2 regions of the Treponema rectale genome follow, and region 2 is predicted to be linked to the other one. Evidence: riboswitches for the same ligand, from Rfam matches in the RefSeq annotation. Region 2 holds a riboswitch; the other holds the start of a gene.

Region 1 (11,003 bases), on a different contig from region 2:
CCGCATATGGTCTTCCGTAGTAGTTGATGACTCCCTTTATGTATTTAGGAACAAACGGAACGGGAAAAATTTCATCGTTACGGAGAATTTCCCTTACTTTGGTCGCATCTGCAGCGTAAGTTCTGTTGCCTGCATCAAAAATGAGCCAGGTTCTGTGTTTTTCGTCTGCAGTGTTTTCTTCCTGAGAGACAGTGTCATTTTCTTCAATAGTTTTGAGTATGTCTTCATCCATAATACTAATAAAATTATACACTCAAAAAACTGAAATTGCCACTTAAAAGATTTGTAAATAAGGAGAACTTAAGGAATGAGAAAATAGGGAATACTGAAACAGGAAGTCAGTCTTCAAAACTTCCGCTTTTCATTTCTTCACATATGCGCATCCAGCTGTCATATCTGAGGGGACTGATTTTACCTTCTTCCACTGCCTGTATTATGGCACAGCCCTTTTCATGGGTATGAGAGCAGCTCATGCCGTAATTGCATTTTCCGATAAAGGGAACGAATTCCCTGAAGTAAAGGGCAAGGTTTTCCGGAGATATGTCATTAAGTAAAAATCTTCTTACCCCCGGAGTATCTATTATGTTTGCAGTAGTTCCTTTTATTCCGCCTACAAGGGCTTCGTCAATCTGCAGGTGAATGAGGGTGCCTTTTGTAGTAGTATGACAGCCTTTTCCGTATTTTTGAGAAAGGCTTCCTGTTTTAAGGACTACCGTATTGTCAAGGACGTTTATAATTGAACTTTTGCCGACTCCGCTCTGTCCTACAAAGGCACTCAGATGATTTTCTATAAGGTTTGCCAGTTCTTCCATACCTTCACCGGTTCTGGCACTGGATCTGATTACTTTATAGCCGGCGTTTTCCCATACTTCAAGACGGTCTTGAAATTCTTCTTCCCTTGCTGCGTTTATGTCATATTTGTTGCAGACAATTACCGGGGTTATTCCTTCATACTCTGCCTGGGCTATGGCTCTGTCTACAAAACGGGGCCTGAAGGGAGGATTATCCGGTGTGGTAACGATAAGAAGGTAGTCAAGGTTTGCTGCCAGAATCTGAGGTTCCTTTTTCTTTATGTTCCAGCGGACAAATCTGTTTTTTCTTGGTACCAGGTCAGTTATCATGCCTTTGTCGTCTTCAAGAGTTGAATCGTCAAGGGTAACTATATCGCCGGGTGCAAGAGGATTGTAATATCCTTCCGAGGCTTTGAGAATTTTGCCTTTTATTGCACAGTCCCTTATATAGCCGTCATCGCATTCGACTTCAAAAACATTTTTACTGCCACTGAGTATAAGCCCGTTCATATATTGCTGAATTCTGAAATAAATACTCTCACGTGTCAAGGGTTCCCTAGTGCTGCCGGTTAAAAAAAAATTCAAAAAAAAATAAAAAAAATTAAAAATCTTATTGACATAAAATCCTCAAAGATGTACTCTATTTAAGCATTCAGCGCTTAACGGTACTGAATATGCGGCGATGTTGGAATTGGTAGACAAGCAAGGTTGAGGTCCTTGTGCCGAAAGGTGTGCAAGTTCAAGTCTTGTTCGCCGCACATCTTTAATAAGGAATCAGTTTAACGACTGGTTCCTTTTTTTTTTGCCTGCGTTTATTTTTTTTCTGATAGATATGTATCCGCTTATATTGTATAATTAGTCAAACTTTATTATAATTATGCAAAAATTTGCAAAAGGAGTGCATAAAAATGCAGTTTATAGACGGTGGAGTTACAGCTCCTGAAGGATTTACGGCCAACGGAATGCTTTGCGGAATTAAGGCCGGAAGAACAAAGAATGATACTGCCCTTATTTATAGCGAGAAACCATGTACTGCGGCAGGTGTATTTACTCAGAACCGTGTAAAGGCAGAAAGCGTAAAACTTACTAAGAAACATCTTGAAAACGGAAAGGCTCAGGCGGTTATTGCTAATTCCGGAAATGCAAATGCATGTACCGGTGCCCAGGGTGCTGAAAATGCCCTCCGCATGGCAAAGGCTGCAGCCGGTGTGCTTGGAATTTCACCTGAGGATGTAGTTGTCTGTTCAACTGGTGTAATCGGACAGCAGCTTCCGGTTGAAGTTATTGAAAAGAATATTCAGACTCTTAAGGACGGATTGAGTAAGAAAGGTCATGCAGAGGCCCGCACTGCCATCATGACGACAGATACTCATTACAAGGAATGTGCCGTAGAAACCGAAATCGGAGGAAAAAAAGTCCGCATCGGTGCAATGTGCAAAGGTTCCGGAATGATTCATATTAATCTCGGTACCATGCTCAGTTTCATGACTACAGACTGTGCCATCAGTTCTGCCATGCTCGAAAAGGCTTTGCGCATGAGTATTGAAGGAACCTATAACTGTGTTTCCGTTGACGGTGATACTTCTACTAATGATACCCTTACCATTCTTGCAAACGGTATGGCCGGTAATGCAGAAATAGTTTCAGAAGGAAAGGATTTTGACGCTTTTTATGAAGCCCTTAATGCAATCAATACGCAGATGGCTAAAAAAATTGCAGGGGACGGAGAAGGGGCAACCCGCCTTATTGAATGCAATGTCAGTGGAGCCTGTGATGTTCCGACAGCCCGCCGTCTTGCCAAGTCAGTAATTTCTTCCAGTCTTGTTAAGGCTGCTTTTTTCGGTAAAGATGCAAACTGGGGAAGAATTCTCTGTGCTATGGGATATTCCGGAGAGCAGTTTACTCCAGAAACAACTACTGTTGCTTTTGAAAGTGCCGAGGGAGCTCAGCGTACAGGATTTACGGACTTTGTTGGTGAGCAGACCGGTAAAAAGACTTCAATTACAGTGTTTGAAAATGGAGTTCCATTGAATTTTGATGAGGATCTTGCAAAAAAGATTCTTTCAGAAGATGAAGTTGTAATCAATGTTACGCTTAAGGACGGAAATGCCTGCGGTACTGCATGGGGCTGCGACCTTACATATGATTATGTAAAGATTAACGGTGATTACCGTACATAAAAGGCTGTTTTAAGCCGGAAAGAGGTATTTTTATGGAAAATATTGATAACGAAATAGAAAAAAAATCGATTGATCCGAGACTTGATAATGCAGGATGGGCAAATGTTCTTGTTCAGGCACTTCCTTATTTCAGGCACTGGGTCGGAAAAGTCGTAGTTGTAAAATACGGCGGAAATGCCATGCTTAACGAAGACCTGAAACATGACGTTATGGAGGATATTGTTCTTCTTAATACGATTGGTATTCATGTTGTTCTGGTTCATGGCGGCGGTCCTGAAATTAACCACATGCTTGACCGTGTCGGTAAGGAAAGCAAGTTTATAAACGGTCTCCGCTACACTGATGCAGAAACCATGGAAATCGTACAGATGGTTCTTACAGGAAAACTGAACAAGGATATAGTAGGTATACTTCTTCAGCAGGGGGGTAAGGCTGTCGGTCTTTCTGGTGTTGATTCAGGTCTTTTAAGGGCTAAGAAAATCAGTAAGGACGGTACGGATCTTGGTTTTGTCGGTGAAGTTACTGAAGTTCATCCTGAAATAATTCAGTCGCTTCTTGCACAGAATTTCATTCCTGTTGTTTCTACTGTTGCTTTGGGTGAAGACGGTGATGATGCCCGCTATAACATTAACGCTGATACAGCTGCGGCAAAAATTGCCATAGCTCTTAAAGCAGAGAAATTCATTCAGCTTACAAATGTTCCTGGAGTTCTTAAGGATGTAAATGATCCTTCTTCCCTTATTCAGCGCATTCACATTCAGGATGTGGATTCACTTATAAAGGACGGAATTATTGCCGGCGGTATGATTCCTAAGATTGAGTGCTGCATGCTTGCACGTAATGGCGGCGTTCCGAGAACTCATATCATTGACGGCCGTGTTCCTCATTCCCTTCTTATAGAGATGTTCAGTGACCGCGGTATCGGAACTATGATTTATTAATGGAGAAGTTAAAATGGGAAATCCAAAAGTTCTTAATAATTACGGAAGTTTTGACGTTACTTTTGTAAAAGGGCAGGGCTCTGTTCTTACTGATGTTAATGGTAAGAAATATATCGATTTTCTTGCAGGTATTGCCGTAAACTGTCTGGGACACAATTACAAGCCTCTTGTAAAGGCAGTGGCTGCCCAGGCAAAAAAGCAGATTCATGTATGTAACTATTTTACAAGTGATGTGGGACTTGCCTTTGCAGATGAACTTCTTGCTGCAACAGGTTTTGAAGGTGTGTATTTCGGTAATTCCGGGGCAGAAGCAAATGAAGCAGCCATAAAACTTGCCCGCAAATATGGTCAGCTTAACGGCGGTTCTTCAAGAAAGACAATCGTTACACTGAATAAATCTTTTCATGGAAGAACGCTTGCAACCCTTACTGCTACAGGTCAGGACAGGTTTCATCCTGAGGATTTTGCACCTTACGTACAGGGGTTTAAAACAATAGAGCCTAATGATTATGAAGGGCTTGAAAATGCTTTTGACGAAACTACTGCAGCCCTTTTCTTTGAACCTGTTGAATGTGAGGGCGGAGTTATTCCTGTTGAAAAGGAATGGGCTCAGAAAGCTGCGGAACTTGCTCGTAAGGCTGGAGCTATCGTAATGTGTGATGAAGTTCAGACCGGTATGGGAAGAACTGGTGCCCTTCTTGCCAGTGATGCCCTTGGTATTAATCCGGAGGTTGTAACTCTTGCAAAGGCAATTGCGGGCGGTGTTCCTATGGGCGCATGTCTTTACCGCGGAAATGGAAATGTCTTTAAGGCGGGGGATCATCAGTCTACTTTTGCCGGAAATCCTTTAGCCTGTGCAGCTGGAAGAGTTGTACTTAAAACCCTTACTGCTCCCGGGTTTATGGAAGACGTTCTCAGAAAGGGTGAGTATATCCGTAATACCGTAAAAGGCTGGAATCTTCCGTGTGTAGTTGACGTCAGGGGAAAAGGTCTTGTAATTGGAATACAGGTTAATAAAGATCCTGCCGCAGTTGAAAAGAAATGTCTTGCTGACGGTCTTCTTTTTTCAACAGCTGGTTCTGATGTAGTCCGCCTTGTTCCTCCCCTCAATATTACGATGAAGGAAATTGATGCCGGTCTTGCAATTCTGAAGGCCGGGCTTGAAGCTTAAGTTTTTTAACTTTAATAAAGGCTGTTGAAAAATACACATGGGTCTAGTATTATTTGCTCATGCGTAGAAGATTAGCAGCCTTTTTGATTGTTATGACGGCAGCCTGCGCGGCTGTCGTTTTTTTTATAACAAAACAGTTTTCTAAAGATGATGCTTCATATAGATCCAGCGGTTTCTCTCTCAGTGACGGAAAATCAAAGTCCTCTGTAAAGTCACTTGATTCAGTTTCCTCTGTAGAAGAAACTGCCTTAGTTTCCCTTATTCAGCTTAAAACAGACGAAACGCTTATCGGAGTCGTCAGTATGGATTTTAACGGAGACGGGCTTGAGGATCAGGTAAATGCCGTAAAGTCTTCTTCAAGTCCTTATATTCAGCTTATTGTAGGAATATATAATAAGGCTGTTTCTGAATATGAACGCAAGGCTGTAATTGCTACACCGATAACACAGACAACTTCCTTTACGTATACCGGAATAGATCTTGTAGGAGAACATAAGAACGTTCTTGTTTATCAGGGATTTTCTGAGAATTCTGAAGCAGTCCTTCAGGCATTCATTATTACTGACAGAAGCGTAGGCGGAATAAATGTAAATCAGATTGCCGATTTAAGGGGTGACGGAACCATTTTCATACAGCAGGCGGACCGTTATGAAAACTATGACAGGTCCAATGCAAACGGTGCAAGTTATCCTATATGGGTTTATACTTCGGACAGTGCGCGCCCTGGCAGTATGGATCAGCTTCAGATCTGCTATGACTGGGACAGGGAATCCCGGCAGTATGTTCAGATAAAGACAATAAGGGTTGCAGGAAGCAATATTACCCGTAAGGAACTGGCAAAAATTCAGGATGGCACTGTAGAGACTTTTGCAGGATTTCTTGAGGGCCTCTGGTATAAAAGTGACAGTTCTTCCTTATATTATCTTTATTTTGATTATCTTCAGAAAGAAATTATTTTTGTCCGCTCAGACATAGAGGAAGTGTATAACTGGATTCGCAGCGATCTGCGCAGGAACGGAATTTATCTTTCCAGTGTAAATCAGGAAATTCAGAATCTTCAGAGGCGCATTGATATTTCTTTAAGAAGTGTTGATGAAATTAATATCCGTATTCAGGATGACGTGCGCATGCTTATTTCAGAAAACAATGTCTGGGATGGAGTTTATAAAAAGTTTTCTCAGGACAGAACCTATGATATGAATGTGTCAAAAAAATCCGAAAGCTTCATAAAGATTCTTGAAAGCGTTCCTTCCTGGAGAATGGCAGATGATACTGTTGTCGTGTTTAAGAATGGCTCCTATACTGCAGAAGGTGATATTATAAGTGACAGCGGCTTTTATACAAAAGTTACCCTGAAGGAACAGGATTACATTCAGTTCCGTTCCTCAGGAGCTTCTCCTTTATTTAAGGGAATGTATAAAATAACTTATACAGATTCTTCTAATTCGTCTCTTCTGTTTAAGCCTTACCGTGTGCTTCCGGATTCAGCCTATGCTACAGATGAACGTTCGGTTACCCTCCTGAAAGATTCGGGAGAGTAAAAGAAACTGCATTTTTGCGGGAACTGCTACCGGACAAGACGTATATTGTCAGTAAATACACTTCCGGTTTTTGTTTTACCCATAAGGATTATGCTGAGTTTTCTGACGTTTGTTATTTCCTGAATCTGAGGAATGGAATTTCCCTCAAGATCGGTAAGCTGGTGTTCCAGATCAAAATAGACATTTGTGTTTGTTCCTGTTCCGATTGCAACAGGGGCAGTAACGGCATATTCCACGGGACGCCTTCCGGAATCTATTTTCAGGTAAAGTTGAATTGTCTTTGATGTCGTATTGTTTATGTCAAGGATTATGGCCTTTGCACCTTCCCAGTTTCTGTCACTGAGGGCATCACAGTAATAAACTGCGGTTTCTGTTTTAGGTACTGCCTTGAAATTCCATTTTGCACTGGAAGCGCCTTCTGAATACCATTCTGAACTGAGGTCAGTTTCCATTGAATAACCGTCATCTGTAGAATTCTGCCAGAAGTTACCGTCTTCAAAACTGTCCAGAAGTTCAATTGTACCTTCAGGAACAGGATTGTTGATGGCAATTGCAAAAACTTCATCTTCTGTCTGAATTACATTTCCGTGACTGCCGGATGCACAGGATGCTGCTGCAATTGTTAAACTGAGAACTGCTGCTGTCTTGATTACGTTTTTCATTTTTATAATCCTTATTCGGTTTTTTAGATGGACTTTTAACTTTCCTTCGAATCAGTATACAGTATAAGATTGACTATTTCCAATAGAAACGCTTAAATTTGAACGTATTTGCAAAAAATTGCGGAAGTGATTTTATTGCACTGCTTTAAACTATAATTTCTGGAGTATTGAAATGAAAAAACTTTTACTTTGTGCTGCTCTGGCAGCTGTGATTTCTTCAGCTGTTTCTGCTCAGGTAATGACGGAAAAGGGAATGAAAAATACTGCCTGGACAGGTTTTGGATCTCCTCTGAATGCAGATACCATGTTTCATGGATTTACAGATACTTTTCAGGCAAGATTTGATGTAGCAAGCTTCACTATTGAAGGAATGCTAAACTGGAGTTTTCTTGCAAACTATGATAATGAAGGAGATGTAGATAATTTTGTATTTGGAACTTCAAATGCAAATCCTCTTACCCTTCATTACGGAACCCGCGGAGGAACCGCTTATGCCGGAGACAACAAGGTTTCTGCAGCAGCCCTTCTTTTAGGTTACAATGATCAGGTAAATGTAAGCAATGTCATTCAGGATTCATATTATGTAAACTTTATCTGGCATCCTTCAAAAAATTTTGATTTCGGTGTGGGAACAAAACTTAACTGGAAGGTTGGACCTGCTCCAAGTTACGGCGGCTGGCTTTGGGAAAGTTCCGCACATGTACGTCAGGGAGGATTTTCTACAACTTATGATGACCGCTCCGGATCAAGAGCCCAGACTTCTTCAGAGACTGCAAATTCCTATAAGTATTCTGTTGATGCACCGGGAAGTGCTGATGTTGTAGGTTTCGTTCACTATGCAAACAAATATGCAAAGCGTGCCATGGGTATCCGTTATTTTTATAACGGAGATTTTACATTCCAGCTTGGTGCTGCAATTCCTAACGGATTTAATACAGATGATCCTGCCGTTAACTTTGGAATTGAAATTGCTCCTGTTGACTGGCTCAGCATTTCTGCTGCATATGAAGGGGCTTTTGATGATCACGGAAACTTCTATACCGGAGTTACTTTAGGACATAAAAACTTTATTCTTGAAGGATATTTTGCCGCTGATTCCCTTAATACTGATGAAGATGAGGATCAGGCATACGGAACCGGTGCTGCAATTACTTTTGTAATTCCTAATACAGAAATTTCACTTCGTCCTGAACTTGGCGTAAACTTCTTTGAAAATGATAATTATACTTTTGCATGGTACACTGGAGCCCTTCTTTCTTTAAAGATTAACCGCGATTTTGGTTTGAGCGTATGGGGATCATTTGCAAACGGTTCTGATGACAAGAGATGGGAAGATAATGATGCTACAAAAGACTGGGACGGAGGTCACGTAATAAACGTACGTCCTGCAGTTGACATTGCCTTTGATGCACACACAAGCTTTACTGTTTACCTTAATCTTGAAGAACGCACTGCCTTTGACGGAGTAAGCCGCGGCTGCTGGTCAAGCGGTGTATATGTTACATATCTTTTCTAATCTGAACATATTTGACATAAGAAATTAACCGTGACAAAAAACACAGTGTTTTCAAACACTGTGTTTTTTGTTATATTGACCGTGCACTCAGAAAGGGAACAGTGTGAAATTCACTGGCTCGACGCGGAACGGTAACTGTTTTAAGCAGAAGTCCGAATGCTTTCTGACGGCAGCCTTTTGTATGAAAGGTTATTTTTCTTTATCCCTACGCAACACTCTGGGGAAATGAGGTTATTATGAAAAACGCACTTCGTGCTTTTGGACGCGCATTTTTGTCTGCGCTTGCTCTCTCTTTAGTTTTTGGTTTTGTCAGCTGTAAGACTGATGATGACAGTGAGATTGAAAATGTTTATGTATATGTAACTCCATTACAGTCTGACAGTCTTCTCTATGGAGTAAAGTGGGCTGATTCTGTTAAAAAGTGGAATACATATTCAACTTATGATGCTTATTGTTGTGCTGATTATATTCAGACTTCAAGTTATGGTATGCAGGAATCAACAGTTTACCAGAGGAAAATTTCTGATACAGAAGGATTCCTTTATTACAAGATTACTAATACAAGTAATTTTACATATTCAGATAAAGATGCATCAAGTTATCTTGGAAAATGGTATGGTGTTTACTATAAGAATTTAACATCTTCAAGCGTAACAATGTGTGATGCATATTATGCTGCAGACAGCAGTGACTATTATTGCTTTGATTCTCTTGAAGAAGCTGTTAATGGATTTACTCCGGATTCAGGTTATTTTACTTATCTTACTGATTTCACAAAAGTAACAGAATAATCAGCCAGCTTTGCGTATTTTTTCTCATAAGTCCGCCGTATTTTTCTTTACGGCGGCATTTGTTTTTTATCCTTTTTTTTCTCAGGAAAATTCTGTTTCTGCTTCCGTTTATGCTCAGAGGGGCGTTGAGGAAAATTCCTCCACAGAGGGGGTAGTGGCAAACGACGTGGACGCGCAGGGGGATTCGCAGCGTACCCCCCTTGAAGAAGAAGACATAAATCTGGGACACATTTATACATTTATTGAATCTCCTGAAGTGGAGCAGAGGCAGGTATTTAATTCACAGGACATACAGAAGTCTCATACGGAAAGTCTGGTAGATTTTCTTCAGTCTGAAGGAATGCAGCTTTTAAGTTACGGTCCCTATGGACTTGAAGCAAAACCTCAGATCCGGGGCTTTACTGATGAGACTGTACGGGTTGTAATAGACGGAATCTGCGTAAACAATGCTCAGTACGGAACTTTTGATTTTACTTCAATAGACATCAATGATATTGAGCGGATGGAAATTGTCCGCGGCGGATTTACTGAAGGGGTCAGTGACGAAGGCTCTGTTGCAGGAACAATTTATATTACTACAAAAAAACAGGCCCTGGGTACTTCCGTAACGACTGATTCTTTTGTTAAGAGTTTCTTTAATGAAAAATCCTTTGCCGATACCTTCAGCCAGAGTGCCGGAATTTCCCATCAGTTTTTAGACAGTACTTTTCTTAAGCTTAATCTCCGGGGTACTTATGCTCAGAACAGGTTTCAGTTCAGAAACTATATGAATAAGCTTGTTACAAGAGATAATGCTCTGGTAAAAGATTTTCACGGAGATGCAAAAGTTTCTCATTTTTTTGGAAACGGTTCTTCTTTTACAGGTGGAGTTCTTTTTTATGACGGAATAAAAAACTGTCCCGGAACTTCGACATCTGTTTCTGAAGGCGTGCAGAAAGACTTAAATGCAATGGTAAATTTTTCTCTCGTTAATCCTGCCGTAAAAAATGTTTTCCGGCTTGAAAACAGCGGGGCATGGATTTTTAACCGCAGAAACTATGATGAAAGCAATTCTTCCAGCCTGCATTTAATAAATACGTTCCGGTATGCTTCTTATGCGGAGGCTGATTTTAATGACTTCTATACCCAAAGTGCCGGCCTTACTTTAGATGCAGTTAATCTTGATTCCACTGATGACGGAAAGCATCTTCAGTTTTCTTTTACGGTAAAAGAAACATCTGTGTTCCGTTTTTCAAAACATGTAATTTTTACTCTTCCTCTTGCGGTAAAAACCTGCGGTTCAAATGCTGCCTTCATTCCTAAAGCAGGGGTTAAGATTGCTTCAGAGTATGCTGATTTTATTGTTAATGCATACCGCATGGTGCAGTTTCCTAATATGGACGATCTGTACTGGGAATCTTCCTATGCCCG
Region 2 (11,003 bases):
TTATGACTGTCTGCGTGCAAATAAATCCCTTATGGCCTGGGGAGTTGAAGGCCGCGTTCCGTTCCTTGATAAAGATTTTATTGATATTGCAATGAGACTGAATCCTGAAGACAAAATGAATATTATTTTACTTTCTGATGGTTCTGAAAAAAATGGCGGTACTCATCAGAGAATGGAGAAGTGGATTTTACGAAAGGCTTTTGAGGATATGCTTCCTGAAGATATCTGCTGGAGGCAGAAGGAACAGTTTTCTGATGGAGTAGGCTATAACTGGATTGATACCTTAAAACGCATTACGGAAGAAAAAGTAAGTGATGCAGAATTTGCCCGCCGTGAAAATCGTTTTCCTGTAAATCCTCCTAAGACAAAAGAAGAGTATTATTACAGAGAGATTTACAGCAGACTGTTTCCTAGTGACAGTGCTGCAAAATGCGTTCCTCATGAAGCCGGGGTTGCCTGCTCTACGGCGAAGGCACTGGAGTGGGATGCAGCATGGAAGAATATGGATGAACCAAGTGGTCGCGCAATAAACGGAGTACATAATGATTCCTATAAATGATAAAGCTTATCTTATACTTGCAGACGGAACTGTATTTGAAGGTGCAGCTGCCGGTGTAAAGGGAAAGATTGTTGGAGAAACTGTATTTACGACAGGTATGACCGGGTATCTTGAAACTCTTACGGATCCAAGTTATTTCGGTCAGATAGTTACGCAGACATTTCCGCTGATTGGAAATTATGGTGTAATCCCGGAAGATTTTGAAAGTAAAAAATCATACGTCCGCGGTTATATCGTGCGGGAACTTTGTGATGGTCCAAGTAATTTTAGATGTGAATCCAGCCTGAATGAATTTTTGAAAAAGCAGAATATTACTGCTATCTGCGGAATTGATACCCGTGCCCTTACGAAAAAACTTCGGGAGAGCGGAGTTATGAATGGAATGATTTTAAGCGGTGCAGATATGCTTGAACTTCTTCTGCCGGATGGTAATTTAGATGAAACTAAACTGGAAGAATGTCTTGAAGAAATCAGGAAGTATAAAATTGTTGATGCTGTAAAAAACGTGCAGTCTGTTTCTGACTGCAAATGTGAAGCAGGTAAGGGTAAAAGAGTTGTACTTTTTGATTTCGGGGCAAAAGCAAATATTCAGCGGGAACTTGAAAAAAGAGGCTGCAGCGTCATTACGGTTCCTTATGATACTTCCGCAGAAAAAATAATTGAATTGAATCCGGATGGAATTATGCTCAGTAACGGACCGGGAGATCCTGCAGAGAATGTCGGCGTAATTAAAGAAATAAAAAAAATTTGTGATTATGGAAAGATTCCTGTTTTTGGAATCTGTCTTGGTCATCAGATGCTGGCTTTAGCCAGGGGTGCTGAAACCTGCAGGCTTAAATATGGACACAGAGGTGGCAATCATCCTGTAAAAGACGTGAAGACCGGACGTATTTATATTACCAGTCAGAATCACGGATATGCTGTAAAAACAGAGTCGCTGCCTTCGTTTGCAAAAGAAACTTTTGTAAATCTAAATGATGGAACTTGTGAAGGCGTGGAGTATACCGATATTCCGGCATTTAGCGTTCAGTTTCATCCTGAAGCATGCGGTGGTCCTCATGATACAAATTTTTTGTTTGACAGGTTTTTAAGGATTATTTAAGAACACTGACAAGAAACGTTTATTGTGTTATATTCCTTCTGTATTTCAATGGAATCAGGTGAGAGGCCTGAACTGAATGCGCAACGGTATGCAGTATGCATTGGAAAATGCGGCAGATGAAAACAGCCACTGAAGCTTTTAAAATGTTTTGGGAAGGCTCATTTGTTTTTAATAAAAACTGTAAGTCCGGAAACTTTGGTACAGCCTTTTGTATGAAAGGTTAACTCTTATTTTTGGGAACTGCGCAGTTTCGGTTCCCGGGAAGGAATTAATGAAACATTTTAAATTTTCTCGCCGTGCCATTTTTAAAGGCCTGCTTGCAGTTTTATGTCTGACGTTTTTTTCTGCATGCGATTCTGATTCTTCAGATCCTGAAGACAATAACGAAACTTCGTATCTGCAGCCTGCGGTACTTAATGATACTGCCTGGTTTACAGATGATGTGCGCATCGATTTTCTGGAAGTCTCAGATGAACTTTATCTTAATTATTTACCTGACGGTCTGAATACAAGCCGCTGGATTAAACTTGTACCAAAAGAGAATACGAGCTTTGATGCAGAAATTGTATGGTCTGCAGATATTCGAGAAATAGGAAAAAACTTTTCAGTAGAAATCGGTCTTAAAAATGGACTGCTTTGCATTCAAAGTGATGAAATCAGCTTAAGCAGTCTTTCCTGTTATGAAGGGGTTTCGGCATCTTCCTTTGATTCTTCAAAAGTAGCAGCGCTGGAAACCGATTATCTCAGAAATTTTGATGGAAGTTACACTCTTGATTCAACAGGAATTGCACTTAATGTGGGAGCGAAAATTAATCTGCATAAGGACGATTTGCATTACTGGAATGCGAATGTTCTTAATGCGGTTTATGATGAAGAAAAGGCTGAATATGATTTTCTGCTGGCACATTCTTCTCAAAAGGATGCTTCCGGTTCAATTGATCCTGGAATTACGGGAGAAGAGCCTTTTATTTCTGAGCAGGGACTTTTCTGGTCTCACATGACGCTTACTGCAAAGCCGGGATCGATTTGGGAAATTGCCTGGTCTTCTGACTGGAAGAATTCTCCTTATGAAGCTTTGAATGCAGAACTTAATATGAAGGACACTTTTACAGGACCTGCAACTTCTAAAATAAAATACAGCTATAAATTTTATTTCGGTAATCCTTCAAAAGATGAAAACGGCTGGTGTATCGTAGAAAAAGGAGAACTTATTTATTCAGTTGAATTTGAATCTGATCTTCCTGTAAATAAAAGCTGGAAAGAAATTTATGAAGAAAATCAGATTGAATCTAAAATAAATCTTCCTGAAAATATGATTCCTGACTACTGGTGGTACAGTACGAATTCAATTACCTCAATAGAAGATTCTTTTGTGTATAAACTGAATGATTCTTATAAACCTTCGCTGGAAAGTTATGAGTTCTATCTCTCTGTAAAAGAAAAACCTGCTCAGGCTTCTGTATATACAAGACCGGGAAAATTCTACAGCAAAGATAAAGGATATCTTGAGATTACAGAAACTACAATTCAATGGAATGAAAGTATTTATGAAATTGTTGACGGAGCATCCTGGACGCTGTGGAATGATGATGAAACTAATCCTAACCGGGAAGCATATCTTGTAAAAAAAGACGGGCAGAATTATCTGTGCTCTGTCTGGTATTATATAAATAAACCGGATGGAACTAAAAACTATGTAAATTTTGAACTACCTTTGGAATCATTCTTAACTGAATGTCCTGCTGTTTATGATTATCAGTCTGATGATTGTAAGACTGGAAAATCACAGAAAAATCTTATTTCGAAAGATTCTTCGTTCTGGTGTGAAATCGTTAAAGGTAATGAGAATTCTTTATTTATCACGGGAGAAGGGGACAGTATTGATGTAAAATCAGGAAATGATAGTTTTACGGCAGTCTTCAGGGAAAAGGGAAATGGTAAATCATTAAGCATGCCTGCCGGTGATGGCAGAATGGAAATGGAAGTAAATGACTATCTCTGGCTTTCTGATGACAGGACTCCAGGAAAAGTATCATATCCTGTAAAGGACTTTTATGAACTGCAGCTTGCTGATGTTGAATATATGGGCTGGTGCATGTCATTTACAAAAGGCACCTGGGATTATGATGAAGAGGAAGATGAATACTCTGATACATATTCAATAATTGGAAATTATGTTATTTCCGCAAAAGATGCGGAATCAATTTTAAGGCATTTTACTGCAGAATGAACCGGCTGAGTTATAGATAAAGCCGGCTTTTTGGAGTTTACAAAAATAATTAATTCCGATATATTAGTTTAAGTCGATGGCGACACTGTCTTTAGTGATGGTGTCGCCATTTTTTTTTGGAGTTCTAAATGCCACTGAATAACGACATCCGCAAGGTAATGATTATTGGAAGCGGCCCGATTGTAATAGGTCAGGCTGCAGAATTTGACTATGCAGGAAATCAGGCATGTAAGGCTTTGAAGTCTCTGGGCCTTGAAGTATGTCTTGTAAACTCTAATCCGGCAACTCTTATGACCGACAGGACCATGGCTGATGAAATCTATCTTGAGCCTCTTACCCTTACTACTTTACAGAGAATAATAGAAAAAGAAAAACCTGATTCACTTCTTTCTACTTTGGGCGGACAGACAGGATTGACGCTGAGTATGGAACTTGCAAAGTCAGGTTTTCTTGAAAGTCACGGGGTAAAACTTTTAGGGGCAAGGCCTCTGACAATCGATAAGGCGGAAGACCGGCAGATGTTTAAAGATACGATGGAATCTATCGGAGAACCGTGCATTCCGTCAAAAGTTGTTACTTCTTATGAAGATGCCCTTGATTTTGCAAAAAACGTAATAGGACTTCCTGCAATCATACGTCCGGCTTTTACTCTGGGAGGCACCGGAGGCGGTATTGCAAATACCTGGGCTGAGTTTGATGAAATTGCTCATAATGGTCTGCATCGTTCTCCTATTCATCAGATACTTGTAGAGAAATGTATTTCCGGCTGGAAGGAAATTGAGTTTGAAGTTATGCGGGACAGTAAGGGAAATGTAATTACTGTATGTTCAATGGAAAACTTTGATCCGGTTGGAGTTCATACAGGGGATTCAATTGTAATTGCTCCGACGGTTACTCTTGCTGATAAAGAATACCAGATGCTTCGTTCTGCAGCATTAAATATAATTTCGGCACTGGAAATAGAAGGGGGATGTAACTGTCAGTTTGCACTTAATCCTGATACTTTTGAATATGCAGTAATAGAAGTAAATCCCCGTGTGTCCCGTTCTTCTGCACTGGCAAGTAAAGCTACCGGATATCCTATTGCAAAAGTTGCAGCTCTTATTGCAGTAGGCTTTACTCTGGATGAAATTCCTAATTTTGTTACGAAAAAAACAAAAGCCTGTTTTGAACCGGTGCTGGATTATGTTGTCGTAAAGATGCCGAAGTTCCCGTTTGATAAATTTGTGTATGCCAGCCGTAAGCTCGGAACTCAGATGAAAGCAACAGGGGAGGTAATGGCAATCGGTCAGAATTTTGAAGAGGCAATACTTAAAGCTGTCCGGGGAGCTGAACTCGGTGTAAAGGATTTAAATCTTCCTCTGTTTGAAAAAGAGTTTGATGAAAAAATAAAAGAAAGAGTATCTCAGTGTACGGATCAGAGAATCTTTGCAATTTATCAGGCTCTTAAACGGCACCTTATGTCTGTTGATGAAATTCATGAAGTTACCAGAATAGACAGATGGTTTTTGTGGAAGCTGGAGAAGATTGCTGAATCTTCATCAGAATTATATTCTCCGTGTTCCTTCAAGATGGTTGATACATGTGCCGGTGAGTTTGAAGCTGAGACTCCGTATTTTTATTCAACTGCGGGGGGAGAAAATGAAGCCGAGAAATTCCTTGCCGAGACACGTAAAAAAGACAGTAAGGGTACAATTGTTGTTCTTGGTTCAGGGCCGATAAGAATCGGACAGGGAATTGAGTTTGATTATTCTTCCGTTCAGTGTATATGGGCATTAAAGAAACTTGGTTATGAAGTTGCAATCATTAATAATAATCCGGAAACTGTCTCTACAGATTTTGACATTGCAGACAGGCTTTACTTTGAACCTCTTACTCCTGTAGATGTAATGAATGTTATAAATGTGGAAAAACCGGAAGGGGTTGTTGTTGCTTTTGGCGGCGGAACGGCAATCAAGCTTGCGGAATTCTTACACAGCCAGGGAATAAAAATTCTTGGAACGAGTGCGGATGCCATTGATCTTGCAGAAGACAGGGAACGCTTTGAGGAACTTTGTGAAAAACTGAATGTAAACAGACCTAAAGGAGAAACTGTCTTTACGGAAGTTGAAGCTCTTGAAGCTGCAGCGAAATTGGGCTATCCGGTTTTAATGCGGCCAAGCTATGTACTTGGCGGACAGAATATGATTATCGCCAGGAACAGTGCAGATATAAAAGAATACATGAAAATAATTCTGTCTCAGAAAATAGAAAATCCTGTTTTGATAGATAAATACATGGAAGGAACTGAACTTGAAATTGACTGCATTTGTGACGGACATGAAGTTCTTATACCTGGAATAATGGAACATGTAGAGCGGACAGGAATTCATTCAGGAGATTCTATTGCTGTGTATCCGCCGTGGTCTTTTACACCTGAAATGACAAAAGAGGTTGTTGAAAAATCTACTGCTATGGCTCTTGCTCTTGGAACAAAAGGGCTGGTTAACATTCAGTGGCTTTTCTATAACGGTGAACTCAATATTATTGAGGCAAATCCACGCTCAAGCAGAACAGTGCCTTATCTTTCTAAAGTTACAGGGGTGCCTATGGTAGAACTGGCAACACGAGCAATGCTTGGAGAAAAAGTTTCTGATATGGGATTTGGTACCGGTCTTTACAGAGCGCCGGATTATTTTGCAGTAAAAGTTCCTGTTTTCAGCTTTGAAAAACTAATGAACGTTGATACACATCTTGGTCCGGAGATGAAGAGTACAGGTGAAGTTCTTGGAATTGCGCCGACAAGAGAAGAAGCTCTTTTTAAGGGAATGGCTGCCGCCGGCTGGAAGATGATTCATCCGAAGGATTTTTGCTCTGAGAATTCTTCCTGTCAGAATGACGCGTTTGATGGCAGAGATGAAGCCTTGAATGATAAATGCGGAATTCTTTTTTCGGTTAGAGAGTCAGATTTACCTGAACTGCCTTCTCTTGCAAGAAAATTTTATGATATGGGATTTAAGCTTTACGGAACCACAGGAAATGCTGCAACAATAGAACGCAGCGGAATGCAGGTTACTCATGTTGCTAAAGTGCATGAAGATTATCACGACAATGTAATGACTTTATTGGAAAGCGGGCGGGTAGTTTATGTAGTTTCTACTTCTGCAAAAGGAAGGGATCCTGTTGCTGAGAGTGTTAAGCTGAGACGGCTTGCTGTAGAGCGGGATATTGACTGCCTTACTTCGATGGATACTGCAAATGCTCTGGCAGACTGTCTTATGGGAAAGTATTCACTGGATAATGTGAGTCTTGTAAATATTTGTGAATTATAAGAAGGAATGAATAATGTATACAAAAAAGGATGTTCTGGATTTTGTAAATGAAGAAGATGTAAAATTTATACGCCTTGCTTTTTTTGATGTAAAGGGACGGCAAAAAAATATTTCCATCATGCCGACAGAACTTGAACGGGCTTTTGAAGAAGGAATTGCTTTTGATGCATCTTCGATAGAGGGATTTGAAGGTCCGGAAAAATCAGATTTGTTTTTGATTCCTGATCCGTCAACACTTGCAGTTATTCCATGGCGGCCTATGACAGGAAAAGTTGTCAGGATGTTCTGTAATATTATTACTTCCGAAGGAGAGCCTTACAGAAAAGACAGCCGCATGCTTTTGAAAAATGCCTGTGACAGGTTAAAGAATGAATGCGGAATTGAACTTATGGTTGGAACAGAAATAGAGTTCTATCTTTTTAAGCTGGATGAAAATGGTAATCCGACAAAAGTTCCTTTTGATAACGCAGGCTATATGGATATAGCTCCCCTTGATCACGGAGAAAATATACGCCGGGATATCTGTTTTACTCTGGAACAGATGGGATTTACTCCGGAGGCAAGTCATCATGAAGAAGGCCCTGGACAGAATGAAATAGATTTCCGCTATTCTGACGTGCTTACTGCTGCAGATAATGTTGCCACATTTAAATGGATTGTTAATACCAAAGCTGCTGCAAACGGACTTTATGCAGATTTTTCTCCAAAGCCTCTTGCTGGAGAAGCAGGAAACGGAATGCATATAAACATTTCATGTCATAAAACCGGAACACAGTCTGGAGATGATGATTCAGAAGAAATGAATGAAACTCTTAATTATATTCTTGCAGGAATATTCAATCATATTGAAGAAATCACTTATTTCTTAAATCCTGTTGAAAATTCTTATAAGCGCCTTGGTTCTGCAAAGGCAACTAAATATATAAGCTGGGGAAATGGAAACCGCTCTGCCCTGATACGCATACCGTCTTCAAAAAACAAAATGCGACTTGAAGTCCGTTCTCCGGATCCGGAATGTAATCCATATATTGCCCTTACATTTATGATTCACGCAGCAATTGACGGAATAAAAAATAAACTTTCCCTGCAGCCTTCTGTTGAAGAAAATCTTTTTGATAACAGGACTGCTTCCAGGCTCGGACTTAAAACACTTCCTCAGTCTCTGGAAGAAGCAAGGGAAGTTGCAGCAAACAGTATGTTTGTAAAAGCTGTAACTGGTGATTTTAATTTATAATCGGGAAAGACGATGCAGACGGAATGCCATAGTGTACTTTTAGTTTCTCATGACAGTAAAATAGTTTCTCAGGTAAAGGCGTTTCTTATTCCTCCTCTGTTTGAACTTACCGTAAGTTCAGATTTTAATGAGGCCAGAAGAATTGCAGGAGAAAAAAACTTCAACATCATCATAGTTGATTCTGGAGATGGATATGATACTGATTTTGCAATAAGCGTTTCTGATTCATATTCAACCGTACTGCTTTTTGTTCCTAATGAACACTTTGATGAAATCTCCTACCGGGTTGAAGGGTATGGAATACTTACCCTTATAAAACCTTTTGAGCCTTTTTATTTCTATAATATGATTAAGGTTGCGATTGCTGTAGAATACAAAGTCCGGCTGCTTTCAAGTGAGACTGTTAAACTTAAGAGCAAGATGGAAGAAATCAGGGTTGTGAACCGGGCAAAACTTTTACTTATGGAAAAGAGAGGAATGTCGGAACAGGAAGCCCATCATTATCTTGAAAAAGAATCCATGGATAAGGGATTAAAAAGAACTGCAGTTGCAGAAAAAATAATTGCTGAGTTTTGAAAACAGTGAGGTGTTGTATAAAGCATCTCACTGTTTTTTATTGAGGGGGTAGTACAAACCCTCAAAACGGCGAAGTCAAGGCTTTAAGCTTTAGCGTGCCTTGACTCGACGTATTTTAAACTCAGTTCTGGTTATTAAGGTATGCGTCAATCTGTTTTGCGCATTCACGTCCTTCGGCAATGGCCCATACTACAAGAGACTGTCCCCTGTGCATGTCACCAGCAGTAAAGACTTTTTCTACTGATGTTGAATATTCAGTTGCTGTTACAGTTCCCCTGTCACCAGTCTGAACACCAAAAGCCTGTGCTGTGTAAGGTTCACAGCCTGTAAATCCTGCTGCAATGAGAAGCAGATCGCATGAAAGTGTTTTTTCTGTGCCTGCTTTTTCGACCAGGGTCCTCTTACCGTCTTTTACTGTAAATTCCACCTGTACTGTTTTAATTGCAGTTATGTGTCCGTTTTCTGAAATAACTTCTTTAACGGTTGTTTCGTATATACGAGGGTCATGTCCGAATTTTGAAATTGATTCTTCTGCACCGTAATCGACTTTCAGAATCTTAGGCCACTCTGGCCATGGATTGTCCGCAGCACGTTCTGACGGAGGGCACGGCATCATTTCTAATTGAACAACGCTTTTTGCACCAAGTCTTATTGCAGAACCGCAGCAGTCGTTTCCTGTATCGCCGCCTCCGACGATTACAACATTTTTTCCTTCTACAGTTATTCCGTTACGTTTTTCGAGCATTTGAGCTATCTGTCCGTTGGTCGGTTCCATGCCGATTTTGTTCAGGGCATCTCCTGTTGCTATTACGCATTTTGTAACGGCTGTAAGGAAGTCTACGGCAAAAATCATTCCGCCGTTATTTTTTGCTGCTTCATTTTTTTCAAGTTTTTCTATTCCTGCTGCAGTAAGAGGACGGGCTTTCTTTGCTCCGCAGCAAAGGGCAACAGCATCGTATTCCTTTAGAATGTGTTCTGCTGAAATTGAACGGCCTACATCTGCATTGAAAATAAATTCAATGCCTTCTGCTTTCATAAGGTTTACCCTGCGTTCAATAATTGATTTTTCAAGCTTCATGTTTGGAATACCATACATTAACAGTCCGCCGGCTTTATCTTCTCTTTCGAAAACCGTTACAGAATGTCCCCGTTTGTTAAGACAGTCTGCAACTGCAAGACCTCCCGGTCCTGAACCTATTACCGCAATTTTTTTTCCGCTGCGGTGTACCGGAGGTTCGGCTTTCATATAGCCGGTTTGAAATGCTTTTTCGATTATAAACAGTTCATTGTCATGAATTGTAACAGCACCTTCATTTACAACCGGGTTGCCGCAATTGCATGCTTTTTCACAGAGAGCAGGACAGACTCTTCCTGTAAACTCGGGAAAGTTTGATGTTTTTAAAAGCCTCCAGGCTGCCATATCAAACTGTCCGTTATAAAGAGCGTCATTCCATTCCGGAATATAGTTGTGCAGTGGACATCCGGTTACCATTCCCTTCAGTCGAAGTGCAGACTGACACATCGGTACTCCGCAGTTCATGCAGCGGGCAGCCTGATTGCGCCGTTCACTTTCATCAAGTTTCGGATGAAACTCCTTAAAATTAGTTATTCGTTCCAGAGGAACAATGCTTGCGTTTTCTTTTCTTTTGTAATCCATAAAGCCTGTTGCCTGTGCCATTTATTTCTCCTATGCGGTGCATTTTCTGAAGGCTTCTAAAACAGCCTGTTCATGATCAGAGCCTTCGTTTTCTCTGATAGAGATTTCATTTTTAATTTTAAGATAATCATTCGGGATTATTTTCTTAAAACATTTTTTATAGTGTTCCCAATGAGAAAGAATTTCTTTTCCTTTTGAACTGTCAGTTTCTTTTACATGCTGTTCAATGAGGGAAAGCAGATTTTCTTCATCAGTAGAATCCTTAAGGGTTGTAACCGCATCAGAAAGTTCATACATTGTTACCAGTTCATGGTTAAGACGTTTGTAGAGATCG

The links. A riboswitch is a leader RNA that binds a small molecule or an ion and turns the genes downstream of it on or off. The one in region 2 is predicted to bind cobalamin.
Positions count from the first base shown of each region.
Region 1: it holds a riboswitch for cobalamin, as region 2 does, so the genes downstream of both, HNP77_RS01880 (hypothetical protein) here and HNP77_RS11800 (hypothetical protein) in region 2, are expected to answer to the same signal.

Region 1 is NZ_JACHFR010000001.1:440,340-451,342, forward strand. It holds gene HNP77_RS01835 (chemotaxis protein CheW) at 1-232, opposite strand, end outside; gene rsgA (ribosome small subunit-dependent GTPase A) at 339-1,301, opposite strand; tRNA gene HNP77_RS01845 (tRNA-Leu) at 1,468-1,549, shown strand; gene argJ (bifunctional glutamate N-acetyltransferase/amino-acid acetyltransferase ArgJ) at 1,700-2,971, shown strand; gene argB (acetylglutamate kinase) at 3,004-3,912, shown strand; gene HNP77_RS01860 (aspartate aminotransferase family protein) at 3,926-5,083, shown strand; gene HNP77_RS01865 (pallilysin-related adhesin) at 5,143-6,624, shown strand; gene HNP77_RS01870 (hypothetical protein) at 6,651-7,286, opposite strand; gene HNP77_RS01875 (hypothetical protein) at 7,459-8,802, shown strand; adenosylcobalamin-variant (AdoCbl-variant) riboswitch at 8,882-8,972, shown strand; gene HNP77_RS01880 (hypothetical protein) at 9,039-9,593, shown strand; gene HNP77_RS01885 (TonB-dependent receptor domain-containing protein) at 9,748-11,003, shown strand, end outside.
Region 2 is NZ_JACHFR010000005.1:17,551-28,553, forward strand. It holds gene asnB (asparagine synthase B) at 1-559, shown strand, start outside; gene HNP77_RS11795 (carbamoyl phosphate synthase small subunit) at 543-1,661, shown strand; cobalamin riboswitch at 1,712-1,855, shown strand; gene HNP77_RS11800 (hypothetical protein) at 1,933-3,891, shown strand; gene carB (carbamoyl-phosphate synthase large subunit) at 4,020-7,202, shown strand; gene HNP77_RS11810 (glutamine synthetase family protein) at 7,216-8,436, shown strand; gene HNP77_RS11815 (ANTAR domain-containing response regulator) at 8,449-9,012, shown strand; gene HNP77_RS11820 (glutamate synthase subunit beta) at 9,134-10,690, opposite strand; gene gltB (glutamate synthase large subunit) at 10,700-11,003, opposite strand, start outside.